DNA from 3 places in the Paenibacillus sp. 8b26 genome. Region 2 is predicted to be linked to each of the others. Evidence: a T-box and tRNA genes for the amino acid it is inferred to sense, from the RefSeq annotation. Region 2 holds a T-box; the other regions hold tRNA genes.
The links. The T-box of region 2 lies ahead of leuS (leucine--tRNA ligase). A T-box ahead of a tRNA ligase gene usually reads a tRNA of that ligase, here a tRNA-Leu.

Region 1: it has a tRNA-Leu gene. The T-box ahead of leuS (leucine--tRNA ligase) is inferred to sense a tRNA for this amino acid. The anticodon was not compared.
Region 3: it has a tRNA-Leu gene. The T-box ahead of leuS (leucine--tRNA ligase) is inferred to sense a tRNA for this amino acid. The anticodon was not compared.

What each region holds. Positions count from the first base shown of each region.
Region 1 is NZ_CP192445.1:5,392,325-5,402,453, forward strand. Features, by position in the region: gene ACQ4MX_RS25055 (hypothetical protein) at 58-408, shown strand; gene ACQ4MX_RS25060 (ketoacyl-ACP synthase III) at 462-1,448, shown strand; gene ACQ4MX_RS25065 (GNAT family N-acetyltransferase) at 1,682-2,230, shown strand; gene ACQ4MX_RS25070 (glycerol dehydrogenase) at 2,364-3,467, shown strand; gene ACQ4MX_RS25075 (hypothetical protein) at 3,626-3,841, shown strand; gene ACQ4MX_RS25080 (glycosyl hydrolase) at 3,917-4,948, opposite strand; gene ACQ4MX_RS25085 (hypothetical protein) at 4,981-5,259, opposite strand; gene ACQ4MX_RS25090 (hypothetical protein) at 5,612-5,794, shown strand; gene ACQ4MX_RS25095 (YnfA family protein) at 5,851-6,177, shown strand; gene ACQ4MX_RS25100 (hypothetical protein) at 6,276-6,428, shown strand; gene ACQ4MX_RS25105 (hypothetical protein) at 6,506-6,697, opposite strand; gene ACQ4MX_RS25110 (hypothetical protein) at 6,822-6,980, opposite strand; tRNA gene ACQ4MX_RS25115 (tRNA-Leu) at 7,228-7,313, shown strand; gene ACQ4MX_RS25120 (group II intron reverse transcriptase/maturase) at 7,476-7,793, shown strand; gene ACQ4MX_RS25125 (hypothetical protein) at 7,916-8,050, shown strand; gene ACQ4MX_RS25130 (discoidin domain-containing protein) at 8,208-9,008, shown strand; gene ACQ4MX_RS25135 (hypothetical protein) at 9,066-9,392, opposite strand.
Region 2 is NZ_CP192445.1:5,206,755-5,216,883, reverse strand. Features, by position in the region: gene ACQ4MX_RS24270 (iron-hydroxamate ABC transporter substrate-binding protein) at 1-857, opposite strand, end outside; gene ACQ4MX_RS24265 (ComEC/Rec2 family competence protein) at 1,073-3,835, opposite strand; gene ACQ4MX_RS24260 (deoxycytidylate deaminase) at 4,049-4,567, opposite strand; gene ACQ4MX_RS24255 (ComEA family DNA-binding protein) at 4,647-5,282, opposite strand; gene comER (late competence protein ComER) at 5,561-6,406, shown strand; gene leuS (leucine--tRNA ligase) at 6,387-8,825, opposite strand; T-box leader at 8,887-9,144, opposite strand; gene ACQ4MX_RS24240 (tautomerase family protein) at 9,319-9,705, shown strand; gene ACQ4MX_RS24235 (class I SAM-dependent DNA methyltransferase) at 9,791-10,129, opposite strand, start outside.
Region 3 is NZ_CP192445.1:1,047,473-1,057,601, forward strand. Features, by position in the region: gene ACQ4MX_RS04485 (divergent polysaccharide deacetylase family protein) at 1-303, opposite strand, end outside; gene msrA (peptide-methionine (S)-S-oxide reductase MsrA) at 426-938, opposite strand; gene ACQ4MX_RS04495 (MerR family transcriptional regulator) at 1,008-1,847, opposite strand; gene ACQ4MX_RS04500 (MFS transporter) at 1,981-3,480, shown strand; gene shc (squalene--hopene cyclase) at 4,022-5,911, opposite strand; tRNA gene ACQ4MX_RS04510 (tRNA-Leu) at 6,339-6,422, opposite strand; gene ACQ4MX_RS04515 (hypothetical protein) at 6,643-7,182, shown strand; partial or broken gene ACQ4MX_RS04520 (carboxymuconolactone decarboxylase family protein) at 7,322-7,652, opposite strand; gene ACQ4MX_RS04525 (hypothetical protein) at 7,792-8,013, opposite strand; gene ACQ4MX_RS04530 (hypothetical protein) at 8,154-8,498, opposite strand; gene ACQ4MX_RS04535 (xanthine phosphoribosyltransferase) at 8,602-9,174, opposite strand; gene ACQ4MX_RS04540 (DedA family protein) at 9,261-9,866, opposite strand; gene ACQ4MX_RS04545 (YkvI family membrane protein) at 10,008-10,129, shown strand, end outside.

The DNA of each region.
Region 1 (10,129 bases), 190 kb from region 2:
ATATTTTTCCGATAATCTTAATAGACAAAAATATGAAATCAAAGGAGTCTTACTGAAATGAGTCAAAATCCTTACAGCATCGAAGTGGATCAAACCATTAAAACAGTACATATGGCGGTGAATGGTGTGTTCAGCCAGGCTGAATATGATAGCTTTGTCAAGGAATATGTATCCAAGACATCCTCCATTCAGGCATCCAGCTTTACGCTCAAAGTAGACTGCACCCAAATGGCACTGCTGGGTCCGGGAGAAGTAGAAAAAATGAAAGGTTCTTTTGTACGGTATAAAGAAACCGGGTTTGCCAAAGTGATTTTTGTTATCAGCTTGCAACAAACGATTATTAAAATGCAACTCGGTCGTGTAGCACGTGAAGCGGGATTAAACAACGTAGATATCGTCGTACACTAACGTTCTGATGCGGTGACAAACAGCGAGATGGATGTGTAAGGGGGAACCTGCTGATGAGCCATATTAAAATTAAAGCATTGGGTGTATATCATCCGCCCCGTTCGGTAGATAACGAATATTATATCCGTCATTTTGACGAACAGGGCAAAGATATTCGGAGATTCATGGAGCATATGGGCAGGAAAAAGCGTTACATTATTGATAGCCCGGACGAGAACGGTTTGACGATGGGGATCGCGGCTGCGAAGAAAGCGCTGGATCAAGCCCAAATGACAGGCCGTGATGTGGACATGATCGTGTTTTCCACCCAAGTTCCGGAGTCGTTGTTCCCTATGAATGCCCTGTTTGTTCATCAAGCCATCGAGGCCAGGCATGACGTGGTTGTCATGGATTCTAACGCGAACTGTGCAGGCATGACGGTGGCAGTCGATCAAGCCAGCCGCTCTATGCTGTCTAATCCTGATGTGCGCACAGCACTTATCATCGGTTCAGACTATAATTCACTTGTTTCTGGTCCCGAGGATGAAATTACTTATGCGAACTATGGGGATGCCGCTTGTGCAGTTATTTTGGAGCGTACGGAAGAGGATACTGGCTTTATTGATTCTATGTATTTTACGGACCCGGTCAATATAGATAAAATTTTGTACCCGGCTCAGGGATTAGCGACAACACTCAGAGCAGATGCCCCCGGAAAATATATTCAATGGCTTCCGTTCGACGCCAACATGGCCTTGCTCCCCACATTTGATCTGCTTGAGCGAATTTTGAAGAAGAACGGACTGGCACCTCAGGATGTACGGGCTTATTGCCTGTCGCAGTTTTCACTGGCGAATGTGCTGAAAATACAGGATCATTTGGAGCTGGAGGACGTCCAAATGATCTATGTGGGTGATCGTTACGGTTATACGGGCACCAGTAGCCCGTTCATTGCCTTGTATGAAGGTATTGAATCCAGCCGCATTCGGCGCGGTGATTATGTGCTGTTCTGGACGATTGGAGCTGGGTATCAGCTGGTTGCTATGCTGTTTAAATATTAAGGAATATGAAAAAAACCTTGCGGCCGCAGGGTCTTTTTGCGCATGATGCCAAGTCAAATGTAATGAAAGATTATTTTTCGAAGAGAGAGTTTAAGGTTATTTGTTTGTGTTTTGTCCAATTGTTTTGTAAAGTTTATACATTGAAATCCTGAGGAGGGCTTGTATTGCGGACGTTTAATAGCATGATCGCTGGAGTACAAAATGGGACAACACAAAACAGGAGATGAAGGGTCATGAAAATCGAAAATTTATTTTACGGGGATCGGATTAAACTGGCCGCTGTCAGGGAAGAAGATGCGGAAACGATGTTCAAATGGGGAGAGGATGCGGAGTATCTGCGAAATGTGGATACGGATTTGGCACTCCCTTATACGCTGAAGCAAATGGAATCGGAAGGCTCGCCTAGTTCGCACGAGGTCTATTTCCGGTTGAGAACGTTGGCAGATGATGTCCTGATTGGATTTGTTGCCATTCACGGGATTGAGTGGAATAATCGGATCGGTCAGTTGGCGGTTGGCATAGGCAATACGGACTATCGTGGGAAGGGCTACGGGTCCGAAGCGGTGCGCCTCATTCTTCGTTATGCCTTTTACGAATTAAATTTGAATCGGGTAGGTCTGGATGTCATTGAGTATAATAAACAGGCCATTCGAACCTATGAAAAGGCGGGTTTCCAGCATGAGGGCAGGGTTCGTTCCGCTGTTCTTCGTGATGGTAACAGCTACGACCGTATTATGATGGGGATATTATATTCCGAATGGAATGAAAGCGTTAAAGCTTGATGGATACACAATTTGTTCATAAAATATTCCATAAACAGTCTTTTAACAGATTCAAAAGAGGTTTATAGTTAAATTGTCACGTACTGAAATACATCGTGTTTTCGGTATGAGTCAAAGCTGAGGAGGAATTTACATGACAAACGTTGTAAGGTCCGTTACTTCACCCAAGAAATTTATTTCTGGCCAGAATCTGCTCTCGTCGTTAAATGACTACATTAAGGATTATGGCGATAAAGCCTTTATTATTTGTGATGAGTTTATACTCGAAAAGGCGCAAAAGGAGGCTGGCGCTTCTATTGAAGCGGCTGGCAATCAGGCCATTTTCGAGAAATTCCAATATGAATGTACTAAAGAAGAAATTGAGCGTAACCGGGAATTGGTGCGCAAGCATGGCGCTAACATCATTATAGGGATCGGCGGCGGTAAAACGCTGGATACCGCTAAGGCAACGGCTTATTATGAAAAGCTGCCTGTCGTTATTTTCCCGACGATTGCTTCTACGGATGCCCCTTGTACTGCCCTTGCGGTTATCTACAAGAAAGACGGCTCCTTTGATGAATATTTGTTCCTACCAACCAATCCCGACGTTGTACTGGCGGATACGGGCATTTTGGCAGCGGCGCCTGCACGTTTCTTTGCAGCCGGGATCGGCGATGCGCTGGCTACTTATTTTGAAGCGCGGGCTTGTTATCAGTCCAACGGGGACAACCTGGTACTGAACAAGCCTTCCACCACAGGGCTGGGACTGGCCCGTCTCTGTTATGATACGTTGCTGGAAAATGCCGTGAAGGCCAAGCTTGCGGTGGATTGTAAAGTATATACTCGCGCGGTGGAGGATACCATTGAAGCGACAATTTATCTGAGTGGTGTTGGTGCTGAATCAGGTGGGTTGGCAGCAGCGCATGCGATTCATAATGGCATGACGGCTGTACCTTCACTGCATAAAGCACAGCATGGCGAGAAGGTCACATTCGGCTTGCTAACTCAGCTTGTACTGGAAAATGCGCCGAAAGAAGAACTGGATACTGTCATCAAACTGGTTAAGGACGTAGGTCTTCCTTTGACGCTTCGTGATCTGGGTGTTGAGGAATTTGTCGAGGCTGAATGGCGTCAAGTGGCGGAAGCTGCCTGTGCATCGAATGATACGATGGTCAATATGCCGTTTCCGGTCAGTCCTGCTGACGTGTACAACGCCATCATTGCGGCGAATGCGATTGCAGAATCCTATCAGGGATAGTTTTTTTCTCTTAAGAACGAAAATATCTTTTACCAAACGGGTCTGTCCTATTACGGGCAGGCCCGTTTGGTTTCAGCGCGGACTTATATCATATCTTATTCTGACCGATATACATGTAACAGATGTAATTAGGAATGGTCACAGCAGGAGGAGATTTGATGTTGGTACATGGTAAAACACGAAGAGGCAGCTTGTACATCCATATGTCCAGCGGTTTTCACAAAATTGGTGATTATCGGGAAGAATACTCAGTAGCACCGGGAGATCGACTGATGTCGAGACTGACCAAGCGGATCTATACCATTGTATCTGTGCATCTCGGTGAAGAGGCGTATGCCGATATTGATCTGGAAGAAGTGATTAGAAATAGTTAAAGCGCTTGGCTTGGTTAGACTCAAAAAAAGCTTCAATTTCACTCATAGAGCGAAGTTGAAGCTTTTTTTGTTATTTCAGCGCAGGGCCTTGTTGAGAAGGTCCCGTGTGATAATATTATTTTGATTCATAAATGTTCTGATCGTTGATTGCGAATTGGTTGTGGATAGTTCCTTTCCCCATGTCATGGCATAAGCCCAGGCGGGTTGATTTTTTAGCACATTGGCGCTCGGAAAAATATTACTTTCCCCAATTCCGATTGGCTTGCCTTGTGCAAGCTTAAGCAGTCCGGTGTAATATGAGGCTTTGTAATCATTGTTGTAAATATCAGCTGCGAGAATATCCACTCTGTTTATACCCGGAAAAGTTCGACTGTACGATGTGCTGTATGCGTTCGGTGCATTCGGACTCCATACATATAACAGATTATTCAGATGGTGGACATTAACGAATCGGTCATACATCACATTCCAGAGCTGGGCGTAATTTTGTTTGTTTCCCCACCAGAACCAGTTGCCGTTCATTTCATGATAGGGTCTCCACAGAACAGGCACATCTGCGTCCCGCAACGTTTTGAGGGAAAGTGCGACCTCATCAATATCTGCAATCAGCTGTCGATATTGCGGGGTACTCGGCGTGATGTAGTGATTAAATTCAGCCTGACTAAGCTTGGTTTGCACGTTTTTCCACGTTTTGGGTTTACCTGGTAACGCTTGATGAAAGGTAATAGCTACAATTCCGCCGGACTGGCTCCACTGAATAGCACTGTCCACAACACGCTGACGTTGCTCTTGTAAGGCTGCGTGGGACTGATTGGCTAATCCTCCAAACTCATAGCCATGGAGTCCTGCATATTGTCCGCTGATTTGTTGTAACTTGTTGTTTTGTTCATCCGGTGCTTCCAAATAATCATGCTGCCCGGAAATTAGCGTACCCTCCGGCACATTGGAAAGGTAGGTGAGTAGTTGCCTGGCTTTGGCAGAGGCCTGGGGATTAACAGGCGGAGCGGCATCAGCTATAATGAACGATTGCTGAGAGACACTGAATAGTAAAACAAGTAGTAGCAGTAGCACCCTTTGCAACCAAAAGCGTATTGAGTGAGATTTCATGGCGCTCCTCCTTTGATGACAACATGATGAAATTACATTTTTTCTTTGCGTTTTCTCAGTTGGATACATGCGCTAATGAGGATTATTAGCAAACAGAAGTAGACCAACCAGTTCGGTTCCTGTGAATATATCCAGTCTTTTGCCAGAAGGAAGCCGGAAATCAACGCAAGTAAACCCATGATAAGAACCATTTTGGTTTGCGCTGGACGGCGGCTACGTTTGGAAATCCAGTGTATGATGCCCAGAACAATGGCTGCCTGAAGTAAAAACATGCTCATTAACATTAAAGTAGCTAGAAAGATTGGGGACATCGCTATCCTCCTCCTAAATTACAATCAGATTATGCAGGTTGTAACCGGGATGCGGATTCATGGATGTGAATTCAATACAGATGGACAAGTAGTTGTACTCTCGATACGATCGTGATTAAGTTGACTAAATTATACCATAACTACCGTCCTGCAATAAAAGGTGTCAAAATACCTACTCTGTCTTGATTCACCATCATACGCTATATTCAGTGAAATATTGACACATAGTTGTACACTTCATAAATATGCAGGTGTAGTAGGAAATATACAGTAAGCATGAGTATAAAATCAACGCGAAATCAGCGGAAAAGTTTGGTATCATTAAGGAGGTATTGATAAGGAGGTCATTTACATGAATGAAGATAATCGACCGTTTTCTAGCCCTGTAGATGCTGAAGGAGCCAAAGCGAATTTTGATGTGAACCAGCGGAAGCTTCACTCTGAGGGAGCCTTTGGTTTATGGCGTCAGGTCAGCAATCTGCTTATTCTGGTTGGCGTGATTGCGTTGATTATTATTTTAGGTCGAGTGCTCTAAGGATGGGCACCTAAGAAATAAAGCCGATAAGATTATCAGAATAGGGATGTGAGATGGTGTTAAAGGCAGCGTTACTTTTTATTTTGGCTGGCATAGCTGAAATTGGGGGAGGATATCTGATCTGGCAGTGGCTGCGTGAAGGGAAGACATGGTATATCGGACTTTGCGGCGGGGTGATTTTGGCTGTCTACGGAGTCATTGCAACTTTTCAGGTTTTCTCGTCTTTTGGGCGTGTGTATGCAGCATACGGAGGTGTCTTTATTGTCCTTTCCATTGCATGGGGATGGTGGATTGATAAAAAGACACCTGATTTGTACGATATCGTGGGTGGATTGATTTGTTTGGTCGGAATAGCAGTAATACTTTTTCCCCGGACTGGATGATAGGACAAAAAGCCCTTTTTTATTTTTTTGGAAAACATGACTATTGATCTACATAAATGAGCTTCATATTCCGAAATAGAACTTAAGGAGGGGGTTCTATGAACTGGAATCAAATGAAGCTTAGATTGAAATTTGGCCATGCTGTACCGAAAAGTGAAGGGAATTTCTCAATGGGCATCGTGTGGGGAATCCTGATTAGTATTGTGCTTTGGGTTTCGATTATTGGCTGGTTTATGCTTATTTTCAAGTGATCACTAGAAATCACTGTTTATAACGTTGCTTGGTTCAATGTTGTTGTTTTAGTAACCCATGCCTTATGACCCATGCTTTAATCTGTAAAATCGTTACGCAACTTGTTCAGGCCACGGCCCACAGCTTCTTCAATTATATCTGTAGCAGCAGGAGTATCGGCATCGAGGTCAGGGATACGATTAAAACCTGGCTCGCGCTGATCTAACGACTGTTCATGTTCGACCTGATCGATAGTACCATCCTTGTCTTCCCTAATATGTTCTTTCATAATACATCACACGCTCCTTTATGAGTGGAAGCATTTTATATAAACGTTACGCTCAAGGCGGCTAAAGCGGCTATAATAATAAAGCCGGGGAGGAAATAGCTCCCACCCGGCACTTCCCAAACGACTAGCGATGCTCAATCAGATCAATCGCTCCCAGAACAACATGAGCCAGTCCGAAACCGAGAATGCCTGTAGCCGCAAGCTTGTACTTACTGCTCAGCAACACAGCGCCTGAAGCCGATACTACCGTTCCAAGAACAGTTGGAATCATACCTTCACGCATTCGTAACACCCCTTCTGGTAGTTTGGAAAGACGTTTATTAGTGTAATTCAAATACGCCCAAGTTATGCAGAAAAGAAATTTTATTATTTTAGAATAAAATACTTTACAACTTGATGAAATTGTTGTATTATATGTTGGTGCCCATTAAAACGGTATTTACATAACGAGAACCATTTTGTACATAAGCTGGATGTTTCTCTGTTACTTGTAAGATAAGTAAGTATGAAAATAGCGTTCCTAAATTTATGCCGGGGTGGCGGAATTGGCAGACGCACAGGACTTAAAATCCTGCGGTAGGTGACTACTGTACCGGTTCGATCCCGGTCCTCGGCACTATAGTTTATCTCTTGAATCCCTTGATAATCAAGGGATTTTTTTATTTTTTAGGGATTGAAATCATGACACCCATATCACAGGGGACGAGCGCCTTTTTCGCTTTTGGGGACGGATTGGGGACGAACTTTTGGATCGAAGACGTCAAGGTGAGCTGTCGTTTTGCGACTGAGCTTCTTTGTCACAGGAGAAAACACTTGTTACAAATACGATATTGAAATTATAAATACATTTAACTCTGAAATCCGAGGTCTGTATAACTATTACAAAATCGCAAACAACGTGTCTAACCTCCATAAATTCTACCATTTCATGAAATTCAGCTTTGCCAAGACATTAGGCTCCAAGTACAATATGTCAGTAGCTAAGATGATTGCAAAATATAAAGTTAATGGTGAAATAGGCGTTAAATACGAAACAAAAAAAGGTCAAAAAATAATGTACTTCTACCAAGATGGATTCAAAAGAGTGAGGAACTAACAAATATCTATGACGCAGACACACTGCCTAATACACTGAAATTTGGGGGAACAACAAGCTTGATGGACAGACTTAAGGCTGCCCAATGTGAGTTTTGTTCAAAAAGCCCAAATGAAATGGAAATGCATCATGTGAAAAAGCTCAAGGACTTAAAAGGAAAAAAGAAATGGGAATACTTCATGATAGCAAGAAGAAGGAAAACCATAGCACTATGCAGAGAGTGTCACTCTGCTCTACATAGTGGGAAATTAGATTGATGAGTGGAGAGCCGTATACATTGAGAGGTGTACGTACGGTTCGGAGGAGAGCGTTTGGAAACCTACTGTAGTAATACAGAAAGGCGCTGGGCGCTTATCCTACGCTGAGGGTGGCTCAGGTGCAGATATAAGATAGTGATAACCGGGGAGCTGGATCATGAAAGCATTTATAACAATTATATTCCTAGTTCTTTTATCTCTTCCCTTATCGAATGTTTTTGCAGCCGAAGCAGAGTACTCAGAAAATTTAATTCCAAAAATGACATCTAACACTTTGCCATCTGGAGTGGCAAGTGCAAGCAATGAATATTCTTACGCATATGAGGCATTTAACAAGGAATTTGCCACTATTGCTAGTGCGTGGACATCAAGTACAACTGCTGCTTGGCTAAGATATGACTTTTTCAATTCTGTAGTTATTGAGCAATATGTTATATATCCACAGACGAAAGCAACTGACCGAGCCCCTAAAGATTGGACTTTCGAAGGCTCAAATGATGGGGTTACTTGGAACGTTCTAGACACTCAGTCAAATATCACTGGATGGGTAAATAGCACTCCCAAAAAATTCTCTTTTTCTAATTCTAATTCATATAAGAATTATAGAATTAATATTACAGGCAACAATGGAAGTAAGTATCTAGCTCTTAGCGAATTAGAGATGATGTCTAAAGTATCGAGTTCCACTCCTAATCCAGGAACAGAAGAACCATCTCCAAACGGAGACCATGCTATTCTAGTAGTCACCATGACAACAGGACTGGAAAAAGAATTCGACCTAAGCATGAAAGAGGCCAATGACTTTATTTCCTGGTATGAGGGCAAGCAGGCTGGATCTGGTTCGGCTTCGTACGCCATTAACAAGCATGACAACAATAAAGGTCCATTCAGCAGCCGCAAGGACTACATGCTGTTTGACCGTATCCTAACATTTGAAGTAAGTGAATACTCTAAATAATTCAAAAAGCTCTGCTAACCTTAATTGGTCGGCAGAGCTTTTAACTGTTCACGCCTCTTATAATGTATCAAGGTATTCTTTCTGGAATTTGATAAAATCTTGCACACTATCGTGATAGGTAAATCTACTGCCATTTTTATCAATAATCCAGTTGATCTTCTCGTCATTTAACAAGACTCCATACATGCAGTGATGAAGCAGTTCAATTTGCTTTTCATCCCTAATTCGGATCAAGTGTTTTTCTTGTTCGTCAATGAGGTACCATTTCGTTTCTGTTTCATCTAGATCTACATCCGCATCCACATACAGTATTGATACCGACAAGGGGAATGGCCAGTCAAACCAATGTCCTCGCTTGTCTTCTCTATAACCTTCAAATGCCATGGTTATTTCCTCCTACTTAGATAATTTCCTGATTAGTTTAAATGTACGTGCTGAGATTGTACGCTTTATTGAAAACTGTTTTTTGGGAACTCGCAGCTATCCTCAGCCTTTGGCATCTTGGCACCAATGCGGGGAGGTCCAAACTTTATTGTAAATCCCTCATTTGCTCAATTTGTAAAGGCAATGCTAGTTCAAGGGAGAATTTTCGGCAGCAGCCCCTTTTGACAATGGACGACGTAGGCTTTTAGGAATACACACATTAAATTTACTGCTGTTCTTGTCTTATCCCTACTGGCTCAGGAATATCGCCCCCATATTCTTTCCATGGCTTCACGTGCGCCAGCGTAAACTTCTGCAAAAGTTTAGTGTCACTTTGGCAACCGTCTATTCCGCTATTGTTGCATAATAGTTGTGTCCGCTTTCGTCGTTCATTGTTCTGATCTGTATAGTATACGGAAACGCCGGGTAACAAAGAAGTTGAACGCTTTGTTACCTGATATCGAACGCTACTACCAATACTCTACAATTATTCTGCTGAGCGAAGACGGGTGCCCAACATGAAGGAACTGGAGATAAAGACAGGTAGCAGTGTAGTGGACATAAAGGCGCGCGTTTGCTGGCTTTGGGAAGAAGGGGACAACAAGAGCGGTATATGCTCTATATTGTAATCATAGAGGGCTGGGATGGTGACCAAAAGATCATTACATTTCCTCGTCTGGAAATAGGCATTATACGGT
Region 2 (10,129 bases):
ACACTTTTAGATTCAATATCTTTCCCTTGATCTACTCCATCTCCCCTAATCCCCAGCATCAGGTAATCGGTATCGCCTAGCATCTCCGGTAAAGCCTCCATCGAAATGCTGGCCCAGCCCTGTTCGAACGCCACCTTTTCTACCTTCGCCGGGGCACGAAGCCCCAACTCATCGTAAAGTATGGCTCCTCCCCGTCCGTAGGACTTGCCATAGAGATATAATTCTTTGCCCGTTATCTCAAAAATAGCAATTTTTTTACCCGAATCAATGACATCAGACAAAGCCTGTTTCTTCTCAGCAATCTTAGCCGCAAAATCAGCAAGGCAATTCTTCGCTTCCTGCTCCTTCTTTAACACTTTGCCCAGCTCCATCAGACGATCCTTATATTTATATTTACCGTATGGAATAAACACTGTAGGCGCTATTTTTCTCAGATTTCCATAAGCTTTCTCATCATAGGTAATGATCAGATCCGGATTCAGGGTGGTCACCTTTTCAAGGGACAGTGCGGAGCTATCACCGATATTTTCAACACCATTCAAGTATTTTTTATAGTATGGAGCATCGAATACAGTGTCTGGAGCCCCTACAGGTGTAATCCCAAGTGCAAGAACATCGCCTACATAGTCGCCGACCGCTACAACGACACGCTGTGGATGTTCAGGAATAGTAACTGTACCTTTATCGCTTTTATATGTACGTGTGTCAGCTGCATCTCCGGTAGATGCAGTTTTCGAATCAGCCGTTGTCCCACTGTCCGTTGCCATTCCTCCTGCATTCGTGGCGCATGCGCTCAGTACCAGCATCAATGAAATAATCAATAAACAAGCCGAAGTTCGGAATTTTAAATAGTTCACAATATCCCTCCCATTAATAATGATTCTCATTTTCAATGATTCTTAGATTTTATCAAAGCTCACAAGTTATGTCCATGCAGGTTGGATTAAAAGCAAAAAGCCCACTCCTTAGAGTGAGCATATCTTTAGTATTTTTCCTGGGTCGCTCTTGTTCGTTGCTACAGTTCAAGCGTGTCCATTGGGGCATCAGCATATCACGGCAATAACTGTACAATTCATCTTGTATCCGCATGTTCAAGGTTATGTTTGTACCGCACACTCAATTTGCCTTGGTACGCATGGATTTGCACCTCTCCCATCGCATCTGTTCGATATATGGCAGAACCAACCGCTGATAGACGATCCAATACCGCTTCATTCGGGTGTCCATATGTATTGCTAGCTCCGACTGAAATGACGGATACCTTCGGTTGCCAGTAGGATAACCATTCTTCCGAGGTGGAGTACTTGCTACCGTGATGTGCTATTTTCATGACGTCTACAGCTTGCCTTACAGCCAACGTCTCCCCCTTTCCTTCGGTATGGGATGGAGAGTGAGCTAACTCGGAGAGCAACTGCGATTCTGCTGCATCATCCATATCTCCTGTGAACAAAAAGGAAGCCCCCTCCATCTCTAATATCATTGCAACGGAATAATGATTTTGGTCCTTCACAACGGCCAAACTTCCGGTTTCTTCCTCCTGCGACGGAAGCGGATGAATAAAGCGGATTTTCGTATCCTGATCCGGTCTCCACTCCATACCATAATGCGCACCATACAGCTTGACCTGCTTGTTTAAAGCCGTGTTCAACAGCTTGCGGAAAGGGGGCTTGTCTGTCAGGGTGCCGTTAAAAACCAAGGCTGATACTGGAATCTGGTCAAGCACAGCCTGCAATCCTCCGGCGTGGTCATGATCTCCATGCGTTAAAATGACTGCGTCCAGCCGATGTACACCGCGCTGCTTCAACAAGGGTACAATCGTATCCTCTCCTACCTCATAGGGGTCTTTTCGTTTGCGCCAGGCATTTTTTCCTGTCGTAAAATCCATCGTGCCCCCGCCATCCACCAATATATGTTTGCCACCCGGCGTTGTAATTAAAATGCTGTCACCTTGGCCCACATCCATGTACTGAACTATTCCCGTATTCCCTCCACCTGGAGTTACGTAACCAATACACAGGATGCCAAACCAGGCAATACCGCTTAAGGCCAGCGCCAAATGACTATAACCATTCCACTGTCGACGTGCATATTTGCCTGCTCCTTCAGGCTCATGTTCCGTCTGCAATATAGCCGCCCACTCCGCAGATGCCGCTAATCCTGTATGTATGGGTGATGGCATGGGAGCGGATGTGCTTTGTCCCGCCGAATTGCGTTCGGCTGAAAGCCTCCCCTTGTCCTTATCCGGTGCTACCTCCAAGCCCAGAGATTCTTCTGTTCGCCTTCGAGATATCATCCATGTTTTGAGCCAGTACAGAATACTGTACAAAGCAGCATAATACGCTATGACCCACAGAATGGAGGAAGACGGCCAAATACTCACATAAGTGTCATCCACGTTCATCCATTTTACAAGCCAAAAGGTCAGTTCGTTCAGCTGCTCTGCTGGCCACGCAAGGATACGTCCCCCGTCCTCCCATAGAAAGGCGATTCCCATCGCCACCGTTCCCAGTGGAAGCACGATATACGTGATAAGTGGAACAAGCACAAAATTAGCCGCAAACGATAGCAGCGAAAACTGATTAAAGTAGAAGACTGTCATCGGAAACGAAACAAGCTGCGCTGTGATCGTAATCGCAATTTCGCCGCCAATCAGAAGAGGCCATTTGGCGAAAAATGGCTTCATCAGCGGCATGTAAATGAGCAGCCCGGCTGTTACCAGAAAAGAAAGCTGAAAACTGACACTAAGCAGGTAGTAAGGATTCCAAAGCAGCATCAATAATGCGGACACACTCAAAATGCTAAGTCCGTCCTTGAGCATTCCCCGTCTGGCTGCAAACAGGCCGATCATAGCCATAATTCCAGCCCTCACAACAGAGGGAGAAGCACCTGTCAGCAGTACATAAGCCGGAATAAGCACCATCACGACCGTAAGAGACGTCTCGCGACTCACTCGCAATAGCTTGAGTAAATACAGTAGCGTAGCCGCATATACGGCCACATGCATACCGGATATCGCTAAAATATGCGTTAATCCAAGCTGCGTAAATTCGTTATACGTTGCCGGGTCCAGCTCATCCGTAACGCCTAGCACCAGTCCTTTCATATATCCTGCGTGATAAAGAGAACCAAAAGCTAATTCCATCCGTTGCCCCAATTGCTCCCTAAGCTGATCATTCCACCTGAACAAGGTGTAACGGTTCCACTGGGAAGCTTGCTGCTTTTGTAGCGAAGCGGCTCCATTCCCTTTGAAAAGCCAGTGAATCTCCTGTGTATGCAGGTATTCATTGTAATCAAAGCCGCCAAAATTCCCCGCTGTTGCAGGAGCCTTTAAGCTGCCGTGCAGTTGAATTGCATCTCCACGCTGCCATTCTGCCGCAAGTTGCTGTTCCTGTTTGGCAGCCAGCTTGATGTGCACGATAACCTGTTCAGAAATAGCTTCGCTCTTTCCAACCCCGCCCTGAAAAGTGTCATTTGGCAGTAATGTAGAACCAGTACGGGTACTACTCGCAGATGTAGGCTTCTTGTTCAAATTGGAATTGCCTCTCGTTTTGCTTATTGCAATAATCCTCATCTCAAATTGTGCCCGATCACCGTCTACCTGTACCTCGGAAGCAATAAACCCGGATGCTTGAACAGGCACGGCTTCCAGCTTGGAAGCCGATACATGAAGGGCCTCGGGAATATGGCTCACATTATGCGTATCATGCCAAGCCCAATGGAATCCACCTCCGCTCAAGGCAATCCACAGCAATACCACATGCCGGACTGGAATTTTCATCAATAGAGCTGCAAGAGGTAAAATCAGCGTGACACCCGCCCAGAGCAACAGCAGCATACGTCCGGAATACAAGCATGCTCCTGCACTTCCCGTAATCCAACATACCGTAAGGGTTAAGATAGGTCTGCTTAAAACCAGTTTGGCTTGAATATAACCACCTCCCGGTAGAAAAATAGGGTTCTGTGCTCAAACCGCAAAACAAAAAAGAACCCCTGACTAAATAGCATTCGTCAGAGGTTCTTCCTCGTGTACTTTTTAATTCATCATGTCTTAATTCATAACATCCATCAGCGTTTCTTTCGGTGGATGATAGTTCTCCAGCATACGGAAGGCAATACCTTTTTGCTCCATCATGGCACGAACCTTGTCGGCATCCTTTGGGTAAGGACGGTGGTATACAATCTCCACAATACCGCTGTTCGCCAGCATGTTGGCACACGTCCAGCATGGCTGGTCGGTCACATATACCGAGGAGCCTTCACGATCAATCCGGTCCGTGAACAGTAGCAAGTTCTGCTCCGCATGAATCGTGCGGATGCAGCGCTGCTTTTTAACCATTTCCTCCCGCCCCTCGCGATGCACGACCTCGTATTCCTCCGAAATCATACAACCTGCCTCAGAGCAATCAGGTACCCCGGATGGTGCACCATTATAGGCTGTACCCAAAAGCTTTTTGCCTTGTACAAGTACGGCTCCAACATGACGCCGCGAGCAGCGCGAACGGGTGGATACCATATAAGCGATATCCATAAAATAGGTGTCCCAGTCCTTGCGTACATCTGCACTCATATCCATCTCTCCCGTAAACACAAGTTACAACGTAAATATATCCGCTAAAGCCATCCTGACAGCCTTGTCACATGTCCACTTATAAGCTGACGTAAGGCTTCATTTTCGCCAACATTTTAGCACCGATTCCCTTCACATGATCCAAATCGTTCACACGCTTGAACGGCCCGTGCTGATTACGATAGTTCAGAATCGCTTCGGCTTTTTTAGCTCCAACCCCCGGCAGTTCCATTAACTCGGCAGCAGTCGCCGTGTTGATGTTCACCTTTTTTTCACCGGAAGCGGATGAAGCAACGGGATCGCTCACTGCATTCGTCCTGTTCGTCGTGGTATTCGAGTTGTCAACGCCAGTAGCGGAAGTAACGGAACCAGAATCCGTCGCCTCAGTCTGCTTTACAGTACTGGAGCTTTCGCTCCCGTCGACTGATGCACTAGCAGAACCCTGTACAGCACCACGCTTCACATTGCCAGCTCCTTCGCCATCCGAACTGCGTTCAGTTTTGCCTGAGGTTTCCGTTACAACACGCTTTCCTTGAGTCAGTCCGCTATTGCTCTGTGACTCATTTTGGTCCGGCTCTACTAAAGCCTGCTCTACCTTACGATTAAGCAACTGCCATTCTTCTTCTGGCTCCGGACGCTGCCCACCAGCAAACAGAATAAGCCCACTGCCGATTAGAGAAAGCACTATTGCCGTTCCAGTCCATACGCGGTTCATTTCCATTTCGTCCCCTTCTACACATAGATTTAGGGAAAGTGAGCCACTCAATACAGCATCACAATTGAACAGAGCAAGCCTGTCCTATCCCGTTAACCGGAGGATGTAAACAACCTCCATACGGTTCGCTGTGAGCCATTTTCCAAAGAGAGGTACGTCCTTGGGCACGATCTAATATGCTCAGACATAAAATTCGTCATGTCGGCCAAGACCGGGTGCATACACTAAGAAGAATGACAGCGTCTATACCGCAAAGTATGAAAGGAGGACGTTGAACGATGAAAGTTGGATTTATCGGGACTGGCAGCATGGGAAGTCTGCTGATTGAATCTTTTATTCATTCCAACGCACTAAAGCCACAGCAAATATCAGCAAGCAATCGAACGTATTCCAAGGTAGCCGAGCTGGCCCGTCGTTATCCAGGATTACATGCAGCCCAAAGCAACCGTGAGACGGCAGCGGATAGCGATATCCTGTTTATCTGCGTGAAGCCGCTGGAATCTAAAGCCGTGACGGATGAAATACGCAACGTCATTACAGAAGAGCAAATCGTCGTTTCTATTACAAGTCCGGTACAGATACGCATCTTGGAGCATTCACTGAAAGCCAAAGTCTCCAAAATTATTCCCAGCATTACCCACCAGGTAGGCAGCGGAGCCTCACTATGCATCCATGGCAGCCGGATTACAGAGGAGGATCGCTCCCTTCTGGAAGAGCTTATGTCCCACATTAGCAGGCCGATTCGGGTTAAAGAATCCCATACGCGTATTACGTCGGATTTTTCCAGCTGCGGCCCTGCTTTCCTGGCCTTTTTTATGGACCAGTGGATTCATGCTGCGGTTCAGGCTACGGGTATAGACCGTACGGAGCTATGCGCCCTGGCCGGTGAAATGATTATCGGCACAGGAAAGCTACTTACGGAGGGCGGAATGACACCAGCCGAGTTGCAGGCGAGGGTAGCAGTTCCCGGAGGTATTACCGCTGAAGCCCTTGCGCTGCTGGACATCAGCCTGCACAGCGTCTTCCCCGAGCTGATACGGGCTACGCACAACAAGTATGAGGAGGACATGCAAAAGATAGACGCCTCCTTCGGCTTAAAGCCGATTAACCCGCAACAATATTGACCAGTTTGCCTGGAACAGCAATCACCTTGCGGACCGTTTTACCAGCCAGCGCCTGCTGAACGTTGTCCAGCGACAGCGCGAATGCCTCCATCGCTTTGGCGTCAAGGTCTTTGGCAATCGTCGCACGCTGCACGATTTTACCGTTCACCTGCACCACAATTTCCACTTCGGCATCCACCGTCCATGCTTCATCATAAGCAGGCCAAGCCGCGTAGGTAATGCTTTCGCTGTGTCCCAGCAACTGCCACAGTTCCTCAGCCATATGCGGTGCAAGCGGCGACAGCATTTGCACGAAGTTTTCCATTGCTGCACGCGGCAAACGGTCTGCTTTGTATGCATCATTGGTAAAAATCATCAGTTGGCTGATCGCCGTATTGAAACGCAGCGCGTCCAGATCCTCGGTTACTTTTTTCAGCGTTTTATGCCAAGTCCGATTGAACTCATCACTGCCGCCTTCATTTGTAATTTTATCGTTCAGGCTGCCATCCTCGGAAACGAACAGGCGCCATACGCGGGACAGAAAACGATGCGCTCCCTCAACCCCGTTTTCGCTCCATGGCTTGGTCGCTTCCAGCGGCCCCATAAACATCTCATAAATGCGCAGCGTATCGGCGCCAAACGTATTCACAATATCGTCAGGGTTGATGACATTACCGCGTGATTTACTCATTTTTTCATTATTGTTGCCCAGAATCATACCCTGATTGACCAGCTTGTAGAAAGGCTCTTTCGTTTCCACAACACCGATATCATACAGTACCTTGTGCCAGAAACGGGCATACAGCAAGTGAAGAACTGCATGTTCCGCACCGCCGATGTACAGATCCACAGGCAGCCATTCGCGCTGCTTCTCCTTGGATACAGGCTCTTTATCATTGTGCGGATCAATATAGCGCAGGTAATACCAGCAGCTTCCTGCCCATTGCGGCATGGTGTTCGTCTCACGGCGTGCTTTCAAGCCCGTCTCGGGATCAATAGTTTCTACCCAGTCCGTCGCATTCGCCAACGGAGACTCCCCTGTGCCTGAAGGCTTGATGTTATCCATTTCCGGCAACACGAGTGGCAGTTGATCCTCAGGAACTGTTTTGATCGTTCCATCTTCCAGATGAATCACTGGAATCGGCTCGCCCCAATAGCGTTGACGGCTGAAAAGCCAATCGCGCAAACGGTACGTTACTTTGCCTTGTCCTTTACCCTCGGCTTCCAGCCATTCAATCATCTTCGGAATTGCTTCCTCATTCGTAAGTCCATTCAGCGGACCTGAATTGACGTGCGGACCATCCTCGGTGTATGGCTCTTTAGCCACGTCCCCACCTTGGACAACCTCAATGATATTCAGCCCGAATTGCTTCGCAAATTCCCAGTCACGTGTGTCGTGACCTGGTACAGCCATGATCGCGCCTGTTCCGTAGCCAGCCAGCACATAGTCGGCGATCCAGATCGGCAGCTTTTCACCGTTCACTGGATTCACTGCATAAGCGCCTGTGAAGACACCCGTTTTATCCTTTGCCAAATCCGTGCGCTCCAGATCGCTTTTACGGGCAGCTTGTTCACGGTATTGATTTACGGCATCCTTTTGCTCAGGTGTAGTGATAACATCCACCAATTCCTGCTCAGGAGCCAGCACACAGTAGCTTGCGCCGAACAGGGTATCCGGGCGAGTTGTAAATACCGTCAGTTGCTTGTCATGGCCCTCAATCGGAAAATGAACCTCTGCTCCGGTAGACTTGCCGATCCAGTTCCGCTGCATATCCTTAATGCTTTCGGACCAATCCAGCTCCTCCAAATCGTCCAGTAGACGATCAGCATATTCCGTTATTTTCAGCATCCATTGACGCATGGGTTTGCGGATAACCGGATGACCGCCACGCTCACTCTTGCCGTCAATTACTTCTTCATTCGCTAACACCGTTCCCAATGCAGGACACCAGTTCACAGGCACTTCAGCTACATAAGCAAGACCGCGCTTATACAGCTGGATGAAAATCCACTGTGTCCATTTGTAATAATCGGGGTCTGTTGTGCTAATTTCACGATCCCAGTCGTATGAAAAGCCAAGCGATTTGATTTGACGGCGGAAGTTATTTACATTTTTCACCGTAATTTCACGTGGATGCTCTCCTGTATCCAGCGCATGCTGCTCGGCAGGCAGACCGAAGGCGTCCCAACCCATCGGATGCAGTACGTTGTAGCCGCGCATTCTTTTATACCGTGAAACAATATCCGTTGCCGTATATCCTTCCGGGTGGCCTACATGCAGACCAGCTCCAGACGGGTACGGGAACATATCCAAAGCATAAAACTTCGGTTTGTCCGGCTCTTCCCCGGTACGGAACGTTTTGTTCTCATCCCAATATTTCTGCCATTTTGGTTCAATACTTTGCGGTTGATAGCCGTGCTTCGGCTGTGTGTCTGTCATTGTCATTTCCTCCTCAAACGGTATGCAACAAAAAAACCTCTGCATCCCGTAGCGTGTCAGCGCTAGGGACGAGAGGTTATATTCCCGTGGTACCACCCTAGTTAGCAGAAAGCGTTCTTCGCCTTCTACTCCCTTTGCACCTGATAACGGAGGTGATCCGATGCGGGTTAATAACAGGGTACAAGCACCTGTATAGGGCATTCCTGCGTTGGGCGCATATCTCCGAGGCGAGTTCACTTTGCGCTGTCAACCGGCTTGCACCATCCGCCGGCTCTCTACATGTCCAGACAAAACTACTATTCCTCATCAGCGATTGTTTAACCGTTAATAATGGCACTATTATATTGAAAACCGCGAAAAAAGTCAAATAGGGACTACATTTGGTGCTAAACACCAACTTCATTCGTTTGCTCCATGACACACGGAGGCAAATGTTTTATAATAACTCTGGGTCAGATTGAGATGAGTTGAGATGAGAAAGGTGAGCTGAGATATGGCACAAATTAAAATTTACGGAATAAAAGAAGCCCTGAATCCGATCAAGGAGCAACTTTCAGATGTGGTTCATTCCGCTGTGGTGGATGCCTTCCAATATCCCCCCGACAAAAGGTTTCATCGTTTTTTCCCTATGAATCAGGAAGACTTCATATTTGCCCACGATCGCTCGGAGGCTTACACTATTATTGAAATTAGTGTGTTTGAAGGCAGAACAACAGAGGCTAAAAAGCACCTTATCCAGCTGCTATTCCAAAGAATTAACGATTTAGGCATTGCTCCGCAGGATCTTGAAATCACTATATTTGAGACACCGAAACAGAATTGGGGCATTCGCGGTGTACCGGGTGATGAACTTCAACTGAACTATAAAGTAAACATATAATTTCGAAGCTCTTATGCAAAAAGACGCCCTTCATGTCATCATGAAAAGCGTCTTTCTTTTTCCATATTCGCTTTATGAAGCTACACTATTTTACAGCAACATAAAATAATCTGGCCGCGTCATCTACTGCTTCTACCCATTCAAAGTCCGCATATACTTTCACATCGCGAAAACCGGCTTTGGACAATTCCGTTTTCATCCAGTCCGGGTCATAGGCACGTTGCACATGAATTTCCTCGAACCGCTGGTATACATCGCGCCCTTCATTTTCTGCTCTCGCAAAAATGCTGAGATGATGCTCAATTTCACAGCGTGGAGCATCCAACGCACAAGTCCAAATATATGAAATGGAGCGCTCATCCAGTACAAAGGGCTGCTCTTCATCATAACGCACAAACGTCTGGGGATGATGTACATCGAACAG
Region 3 (10,129 bases), 2.0 Mb from region 2:
GATTTTAACCGGCAAATTTAAAATTTGCTCAGTCCCTTTCATGTTGTTGCCCATGTCGTCGATAATGACGGCCACCATCTTTTGGTGCTGATCCTGCTTACCCGTAGCGCTTGCTACATCCATGCTCCAGACATTCCCGCATACCGTAAAAACAAGACCTACCACAATACACGCAGCTAAGTTTTTTTTCATTCTTGGATTTTGGCAAACCACATGTGCACAGGTCGGCTCTTTACGGCTGCGAGTAGCCTGTATAGCCTTCTTTATGATGTTTCTCAGGTGAAGTTTCGTTCGTTTACTCATTACAGGTCAGCCTCCTTCTCTGTCCCTTCATTGTGTGAGTAACGTCGCCTAAATATGTATGGGCAGATCCAAGAGGTCATCCCCGATCTGCCTTACGTACGCAAAATGTATGCTAAACTTGCTTACCAGTTCTGATTTATATACTCATCACGACCCGATTGGGCGCGGTCTTCCTTGTAATGCTTCACATTCTTTTTGTGATAATCCTGATGGTAATCCTCTGCCGGATAAAATATGGAGGCCGGAAGAATTTCCGTCACGATGGGTTTATCAAAACGTCCACTTTTTGCCAACTGCTTCTTGGACTGCTCTGCAAGATCCCGTTGCTGCTCCGTATGGTAAAAAATAGCGGGCTTGTACTGTGTACCCCGGTCCTGAAATTGACCTTCCCCGTCAGTAGGGTCTGTTTGCGGCCAATACAATTCGAGCAGCTTTTCATAAGGAAACAGCTCAGGCTCAAAAGTAATCTGCACCACCTCGTAGTGACCTGTAGTTCCTGTTTTAACCTGTTCGTAGGTCGGATCGGGAATCTTCCCTCCAGTATAGCCTGAGACAATGCCGTGAATGCCCGGCTGCTCCTCGAACGGAGTGACCATACACCAAAAGCATCCACCTGCAAAAGTTGCTTTCTCCATCTCTCATCCAACCTTTCAATAGCTTCATCATAAAATGCGTTATTTTCTATCATATCTCAAAGGGTAACCTTATAAAAGAAATTTTCTCCCTTTACAAACCTCAACCGATATCCGTATTACATAGTCGTCCGGATTTTTTTCTGCAAAATAGCTGAGCAACTCCACCGCGTACGCATTTCCGCATACTGCCTTCCCATTACTCTCTATATATTTTCTTATAATAGAATACGTTTCTGACATTGTTTCATATGATCCTCTGTGATTCATGACTGCATAGAGTCCTTGGGGTTTGGTGATCATTCTCTCCTCCAAAATCGGAGCCTTGAGTTTATTGGCAATATAGTCCGTATAATAATCGCCTGACTCAAAACGATCCTTGCATAAAATCGTCCAGATCGGAAACTCGTAATCAACAAAGTGATTTTCGCAATAATCTCGATGTTCGCTTAATTTGTGAGCAAACTCCTTATCACCATCTCCCTGTTCCAATGGTGTGGCGATGAAATATTCCTCTTCACATTCCTCAATCGACGGCCCATCGCGTAATTCTCCGTTAGCTTGCTCCGTCATTTCAATGGCGCCTTTCAAAAGGCCTTGCAACCGTTTTATTCTAATCCGTTCTACTTCCAGATCATGCAGTTTCTGTTTGAGCAGTTCTATGAGTAGAGGCGTGTTCTGATTCTGAATAAATCCCTTGATTTCCTGTAGTGAACTCCCCGCCTTCTTCAGCACATTAATAATATCAAGCGTGTAACATTGCTGAATGGAGTAATAACGATAGCCTTTTGAGTTTGTGAATTCTGGTTTTAAGAGTCCAATCTCATCATAATGGAACAGGGTATGTTTGGTAACTCCGCAAGTTTTAGCGAGCTCACTGGTAGTAAAGTATTGGCTGTGACTTTTTGACATAACTCTTCCTCCGTTATGATTTTAGAAACCTAATAATTTTAGTATACCCATGAATTTTTACTTGAGTATAGTGTAACCCTATAGTTTAAAGTTTTAATTGCAATACCTTAAATTTGTATTAACGGAGGAAAACATGTCTAAATTCAAACGTTGGATGATTCTGGCTATCGTATCAAGCGCACTTTTACTTATTGTAATGGATATGACCATCCTTTACACGGCATTGCCAAGCCTAACCCATGACCTCGGTGCTTCCGCTTCAGAAAAATTATGGATTCTGAATGGGTACTCGCTCGTTATGGCGGGTCTGCTGCCAGCAATGGGAACGCTTGGGGACCGATTGGGTTATAAAAAAATCTTTACCCTCGGTTTGCTTGTATTTGCTGCTGCTTCACTTACTGCCGCCTTTTCTCCCGTGCCCTTTGTATTAGTGGCGTCTCGGGTTCTTCTTGCAGTCGGAGCGTCTATGATGATGCCTGCTACCTTGTCAATCATTAGGATTACATTTACCGATGAACGCGAGCGTGGATTAGCGATCGGAATTTGGGGCTCCGTTTCCGCAGGAGGTGCAGGACTAGGTCCTATCGTCGGCGGGCTTCTTTTAGAGCATTTTTGGTGGGGTTCTGTATTTTTGATTAACTTGCCGATTGCGATCATTGCTTTTGCATTAACTCTGATTTATGTTCCAAAACATGCGGGCAATAAAGAGAAAAAATGGGATCTTACCGGTTCCATCCAAATCATGATCGCCATGGTGGGACTCATCTATTCAATCAAAGAGTTTGCCCGTCGTGACGGGTCTACAATATTGGCCGTAATAGGTGCGGTTATCGGCGTCTTGGCACTTATCATCTTTATCCGTCGTCAAAATAAAAGCGCCAGCCCTCTTATTGATCTTACTTTATTCAAAATCACAAGGTTCAGCACCGGATTTATAACTGCCTTGGTGGGTGCATTTGCACAGATGGGGATTCAATATATTGTAACCCAGCGTCTTCAACTGGTGGAAGGTCTGTCGCCTCTCCAAGCAGGACTGTACACGATAAGCATACCGATTGCATCTCTCATTGCCGGCCCGTTAACCGGGTCCATATTGCATCGCTATGACGTTATCCGTATTAAGAGCATCTCTCTTCTGATTGCCGGTCTGGGTATGGGCATCTATCTTATGCAATTTAATTCAGGCATTGCCGGGCAGATCCTTGGATTGGCCCTGCTTGGTGCAGGCTTGGGAGCAGGTATGACAGCGGCATCTCATTCCATTATGAACTATGCCCCCCCTCAGAAAGCAGGTATGGCTGCATCCATTGAGGAAGTTGCCTATGAAATGGGGGGAGCATCGGGGATAGCTATCATCGGAAGCATGTCAACCCTTGTGTATACTCTGGCTATGAAAGTCCCCTCGGGGCTCCATGTTCCTGCGAATGTGAAAGACAGCCTGGATGAAGCACTCCTGGTTGCAGAGGGTTTGCCTGCACAGGCTGCAGAGGCATTGAAAGCTGCAGGCCGTTCTGCTTTTGATCAATCCTTTTTTGTTATCATTGTGGGTGTAACTGCATTTTTGGTGGTAGCTTCGCTAGTAGTCCATTTGGCAGGGGCGCGCTCAAAGAAAAAAGGAGATACTGAGTCCTGATACAGTTAATTTCATGCAGTTAATACTAAACAACTGCCGCTATATCTTACGAGCGGCAGTTGTTTTTATTCGTTATTGTTTAGACAGCAGCATTTGCTGATCAAGGTGAGTGATTTGATTCATTATTCATTCAAGTTAATTCTAATTTCTTTGACACAGGTCTTGAGCAACAACGCGTATGCGATTGGGATCCTAGCGGAATATAAGTCAATGGAACGGAATTAAAAAAACCGTCAAAACCCTTATAAAATCAAGGTTTCTGACGGTTTCTTCGTCTAATTCAAGCGCCCGGCAAGTCGGCAAAATGTGGTCGATCTTGGACGTTTGAGAGAACTCGGAGAGAACGACAACCGAACCAGCCCACTCTCTACCATTGACAAATTAACGAAGCGACAGCTTCGGGGAGGCCTCTCTCCTTCCCTGACCAATACCTTCATTCTATGGGGAATATTGACCTCATTCCGAGCAATAAAGTCATCCTGTACGAGCTAAGCCCTCACACCATATAACCATTCCTGCCACATAGATGCTGTATGGCTCCTTATTCCCCGTATTTCTTCTTATAATGGCTTAGGGTCAGAAGCGGCCAGATGTAACGATAGCTATGATAATGAGAATAGAAGTTACCCGGGAGCCCGGCACCCGTGGGATATGCGGACGGCCAATCGTCGTTTTGCAGCAATTCCATCAACTTGTATATCCCTCTATTTATGGCAGCAGACGGCTGCGGCTGAACCGCGATGAGTGCATCGAGTGCCCACGCAGTTTGGGATGGCGTGCTTTCCCCTAAGGGCATGTATTTCATCACCCGGTCGCTGATGCAGGATTCACCCCAGCCCCCATCCGAATTCTGAATCTGCAAGAGCCATTCCGCTCCTTTTTGAATCGAAGTATGGTCCGCCGGGAGCCCGGCAGCCTCTAAACCAGTCAGTGCCGCCCAAGTGCCGTAAATGTAACAAATCCCCCATCTTCCATACCATGATCCGTCTTTCTCCTGATGGGAGATCAGCCAGTTGACCCCCCGTTTAATGAAATCGTGCCTCGTGTCGAATCCGCAACAATTTCCGAGGTATTCCAATGTGCGTCCAGTGAGGTCGGCTCCCGAAGGGTCGATAGCGGCGGACTTGGCACCATCTATGGCCAGCCATGTGAGCATTTTCTTATTGGTGTTTTTTTCGAACGCAGGCCAACCGCCGTCTTTATTTTGCATAGACATAACCCAGTTTAGTCCCCGGGTGGATGAGTCACGATATTCAGGATCCGTACGGGACAGGCAGTGAATCGCTCTTAAAGCGGCTGTTGTGTCGTCTACATCGGGATTTAAGGTATTGGTCTCGGAGAATCCCCAGCCGCCAGGAACCGTATCCGGATTATGAACACTCCAATCCGCCGCTTTGTCCTGTTGTCTGGATAAGAGGTAGGCTGCCGACCGCTGCACGGCCTCATGATCCCCGGCGACGCCGGACTCCTGCAGCGCATAGGAGATCAAGGCCGTATCCCAGATCGTTGAGGGCGAATTCTGAATGGTAGCTTTACCGTCAAAGCGGTACTGCATCTCTGTCAACCCTTGAACGGCCTTTAAAATAAGCGGATGCCGTTTATCATAGCCCAGTGCAAGCAGGGCAAAAACCATGAGAATGGTGCTGCTCGCATAACTGTATAGGGTGCCATCCGATTCGATTCGATTCAGCATGAACTGCTCCGCCTTGTTTAGAGCTGCTTCATGGATATAACGGGGAGTTCCGAGAAGTCTGCTGAGACCGATACGTATGCTTTCCGCGATCTCACGGTGCTCCTGGGGTTGCGGCTCATCGTCATCATAGCGTGAATCGAACAGATCGGATACAATGGGAGCCTTATTCGTTGATATAGAGAAATTCCGGTCCGCCATGATCAGCATAGGGATCAGATGGATGCGGGAATAACCTGAGAATTCATACAGATTAATTGGCATATAGGCAGGAAAAAGGATGATCTCCAGCGGTATGAACGAGATCGATGCTGGCCACTTGCGCTGCCCCGTTGCAGCGAGAATCGCCTTTGTCAGAATGCTGGTCGATTTCCCCGGTCCACCTTGCGATTGGATGTAACTCCTGGCCCGCTCCATCGACTCGTCCGTCGGTTCACTGTACCCGGAATAGAGCAGGGCATAATAGGCATCAATGGAAACGGATAAATTACCTTCTTGCTCGTCCTGGTACCAACGCCAACAGCCTTCCAGCTGCTGCTCCGCAAGGATGCGATCATGCAGACGCTGGATCAGCTCTTCATTCTGTATATCCAATATCCGAAAGAGGATCATGACATAAGCATCCATCGTCACCCCGTTCTCAAAGCAAAAATGCCATGATCCGTCTTGATGCTGCTGGCGCATAAAAAAGTTCCTCAGCTTCCTTGTCCCCTCATCGACTGCGCTCCGTGCATCGCCCATTCTCTTGTACCTCCATATAACGTCATGATGTACATTATATGAACGCCGGTACGAGGAAATGATGTGCCGCTTGCTGTCGTCTGACGGTTAAGCATTAAACACCAAAAAGGACCCCATACCATTTCAGGACTACAGACTCTTTTGTTGGTGCGATATAAAGCTGGCTTTTTCAGAAACAGTCATGATACTCCTTGCTATTATAGAATGTCCAGCCAGATTTTGAAGGCCGCGGCCAGAAACAAATCAAAATCAAGATAGCATCTACAGTCATTCTCGTACTTGGCGATTTAGACGCTTACACCAATGCAGCAACCATTCATGAGGGGTTACATCTGGGTGTCATGAGTACCACTTTACATATCCCGAATATGCAAAAAGCTCCTGAATCTCCACAGAGGAAATTCAAGAGCGTTCATTTTTAAGATGATGCGGTCGAGAGGACTCGAACCTCCACGGGGGTTAGCCCACACGGACCTGAACCGTGCGCGTCTGCCAATTCCGCCACGACCGCATATATGTTGTCGTTCGTCCTCGAAAGATCAACCTTTCTTAGCGACAGGATAGATCATACCATGCTCATAAGAAGAAGTCAAACACTTTATATTTTCATTCCCTCTTGATAAATTAGGAATAATACACTAAAATAAGAACATAAGTTCCTGAGAACACTAGTTCTTTTCGTTCAGTCAGATATGGATTATCATCACATTTTCCTAAGGCGGTGAATGGTTATGATCTCTTCAGTTACTACTCAGAATGAATTGTCTCTTGTGAAAAATTATCTGCTCCTTACCTTTATTCAAAAGGTATTTGAGCGGGACAGTCTTATTCTTGAAGAAAGCGGTATGCTGAAAACGCCTGATCTTTATGTCGAAATGGTTAACGCAGGAGTAGATCGTACCGGAATCTTACTATCTGAAATAAAACATGAATTTAATAAATGTCATATTCGTGTTTTGGACATACAACAAAACCACTCAGGCATTCACGCCACCTATATAAGTAAAGGAAATAAAGAGCAGTTCAGTATGGCTATGCCTGCATTCCGCAAAGAAATGTATGAACGAATGCGCGCTTATCTGGGGCTCTCAACCTCTATGCCTCATACAGCTGCCTCCCCTTTACCCGAAAAACATCGCTCCGAGTTTCCATACAGCCGCTCAGCTTCCAAGCCCCTACGGTTTGTTGAACAAAGTCTGGTTACATCCTCCTCGGCCTATAAGCGTAAATCGCTTCGCCCTGCTGCTTCTGCCGCAAGCGGAAGTGCATAATCCCCACAAAGCCCGCATATGAAAGAAGCTTCCGCAGGCACAAGCGTGCTCGGAAGCTTCTTTACATAAACATCAGCTATCGTTATCCATTCCTACCCGCTATGAACGGTGTATGAAGAATTCCCATAAATCGTTCGCTTTATTGCAGCGCCTTCTGCACACGAGTAACCCCTTGGCTAAGAGCCATGTCCTCCGCCTACCGCTGCGGCTACAGCAATGGTCTCCATAATCTCCTGATCACTGGCTCCTTTGGACCGAGCCTCGTCCACGTGATAAAACGTGCATACCTCATTATTGGCAAACAAACCAATACCTAGCGCGATCAGTTGCTTGGTTTTTTCATCCAGACTCCCGGCTTGAAAACACTCCCCGGTGAAACGATGATAGGCATGAACTACCTCCGGCAGCTTATCTTCTAAATGACTGATTTGATCCTTATACGCATGTATTTTCTCATTCATAACCGTCAAGACACAGCACACCCTCTCATATGGAGTATATTCTTATGTACTGTGTCCGGTTTACAGGCTGCATATGCCATCAACACGTACACCTATTTTATCCAGTCATTTAAAACCCTTTTATCCAGCCAGCCCGAGACCCATTCGTCTAATCCAGTTCTATCGGATTGTGTCGGGGTTCGCTGAACGGCTGATATGTATAGCTGCGATCCAGCTTGACCACACGCCGATTCTGGCGGCGGATAAGCACCTGCTCCTCGTCCCACGCCAGCACTATGCCTACCACATCGTTGGACTCCAGCCCATCCCGCACGACGCGCACCTTCTCACCGGAGAGCCGATAGGCGTCTAATTCTTCATCATTAATCATCCCTGTCCCCCCTTATACAATCGTTTCTAACACGGCAGCTATCATCTATGCACATTAAAAAGTTTAAAAAGAGACCTAAACAAAATCATTTAGGTCTCTTCCCGCTTACTACTTATATGGATTGCCAACAGAGCGACAAATTATCCCGACTGATTTACACTGTGATCATGTTCTTTTGTATCGTTCTTCTCATACCAGAAGTCCAGCACTTGTGCAGACAACACTCGCTGATCTACGTACTCCACTTGGTGGGCAGTAAATTCTTCTTTCCAAGAGAAGGACAATTCTTCGCATAAGTTAACCAACGTCAACAACTCAGACCAGGCCACATAGCGTTTGTACCAAAAAAACTGAGGATGTTCAATCATATAGGGATACAAATCGTCAAATTCCGTATGCTTACAATCCAAGGCACGTTCAAAATGTACTTTAGCCGCTGCCAGTTTTTCCAGAAAAAACTGTTCGGTCAATTGCTCTTTCCCCATGTTGCTGCCTCCTCTCCCAAAACCTTATCTATATTATAAGCGAAATTGAAGCTCATGCAAAGGTTATTATTAGAAATAAGGATCGGCAGTTTCTGAATTGTTACTATTCGGCAAACTCAATCTTGCCGTCAGTTAACGATGAAATTCTGACAAGTGACTCTACCCGTATACCCTGCTCACGGATCGTTCTCGCCCCGGCCTGGAAGCATTTTTCCACGGCCACGCCAAATCCGACCAGCTCCGCACCGGAGCGTTGAATGATTTTGACCATACCTCTTGCGGCATCACCATTGGCGATAATATCATCAATGAACAGAACACGGTCATGCTCATGAATAAATTGACGGGACAGCATAATGTCCGTGACAATGCCTTTCGTAAATGAAGGCACACGTTCGCATAATGCGTCCGGGTCGGCCAATAAAGTCTTTTTGCGGCGGGCAAACACCAGCGGTACACCCAGCTCCAATGCTGTTGCGAAACCTATGGCAATACCTGAGGATTCCACGGTTACCACTCTCGTAATATTCTCTTCCCGGAAACGAGCTGCGAACTCTCGTCCCATTTCCATCGTCAGCTTCGGATCAACCTGGTGATTAAGTAATCCATCCAGCTTCAACACCTGATCCGACGCAACGACGCCTTCTTTTATAATCCGTTCCTTTAATACTTCCATTCCATGACCTCCCACGGCATTCCTATGCGGTAAAAGTAACATACATCACCTGACGCTTTCAAGCCATAGCTTGCTTTCCCATACGTTCATGTGACATTTTTTTTACGCTTATTCCAAAACCACGCGACTATTCCTCCCAAAATAATCAGAAGAATGACCGCCAGCCCTATCCGATGTGTCACCTTTTCCATCAGCTTCGCCACCTGTTCCCAGTGCATGCCCACGGCATGTCCAATTCCCAGAAACGTGCCGCACCACAGCAATGCGCCCGCCGATGCATACATCATATAGCGAAAGACACTCAAACGGGTCGTACCTGCCAGATATGAGGACACATGTCTCAAGCCAGGAACAAAGTAACCGAACAGAATGCCCCAAGTGCCGTAGCGTCCGAACCAGTTCTCGGAAGAAGCAATTCTCGATGGCGTAAGCCTCACCCATTTACCGTATCGGTGCAGCAGCGGCTTGCCTAGCAAACGACCGAGCGTATAACTAAGCATCATGCCAGTCATACTTCCGGAAAATGTGACTGCCAGCGCGGCAATAAAGTTGTAGTGTCCTTGAGACACGAGCCCGCCAAAGGCGATCATCAGTACTTCGTCAGGTATCGGCATACCGGCTACTCCAAGGGCAAGCAAGCCGAACATTGCCAAATATCCGTATTCCAGTATCCATGCAAGGATTTGACCCATAAATTACGCTCCCGTCAAGCTATTCGTTAAATTCACTATAATTATTTTCAGTCTCATCCAGTCATGTCCCATTTCAGTTGAACATAGTTTGTATTATATGCTCGCTACAGCGTTATTCAAGCAGGCAAGGAGGGACTGGGGATGAAACGTAATATTCATGTTTTGCAGATTGCTTTTACATACATCGGAACAATCGTCGGTGCCGGATTTGCTACTGGACAAGAAATATTGCAGTTTTTTACACAGTACGGACGTTGGGCTAC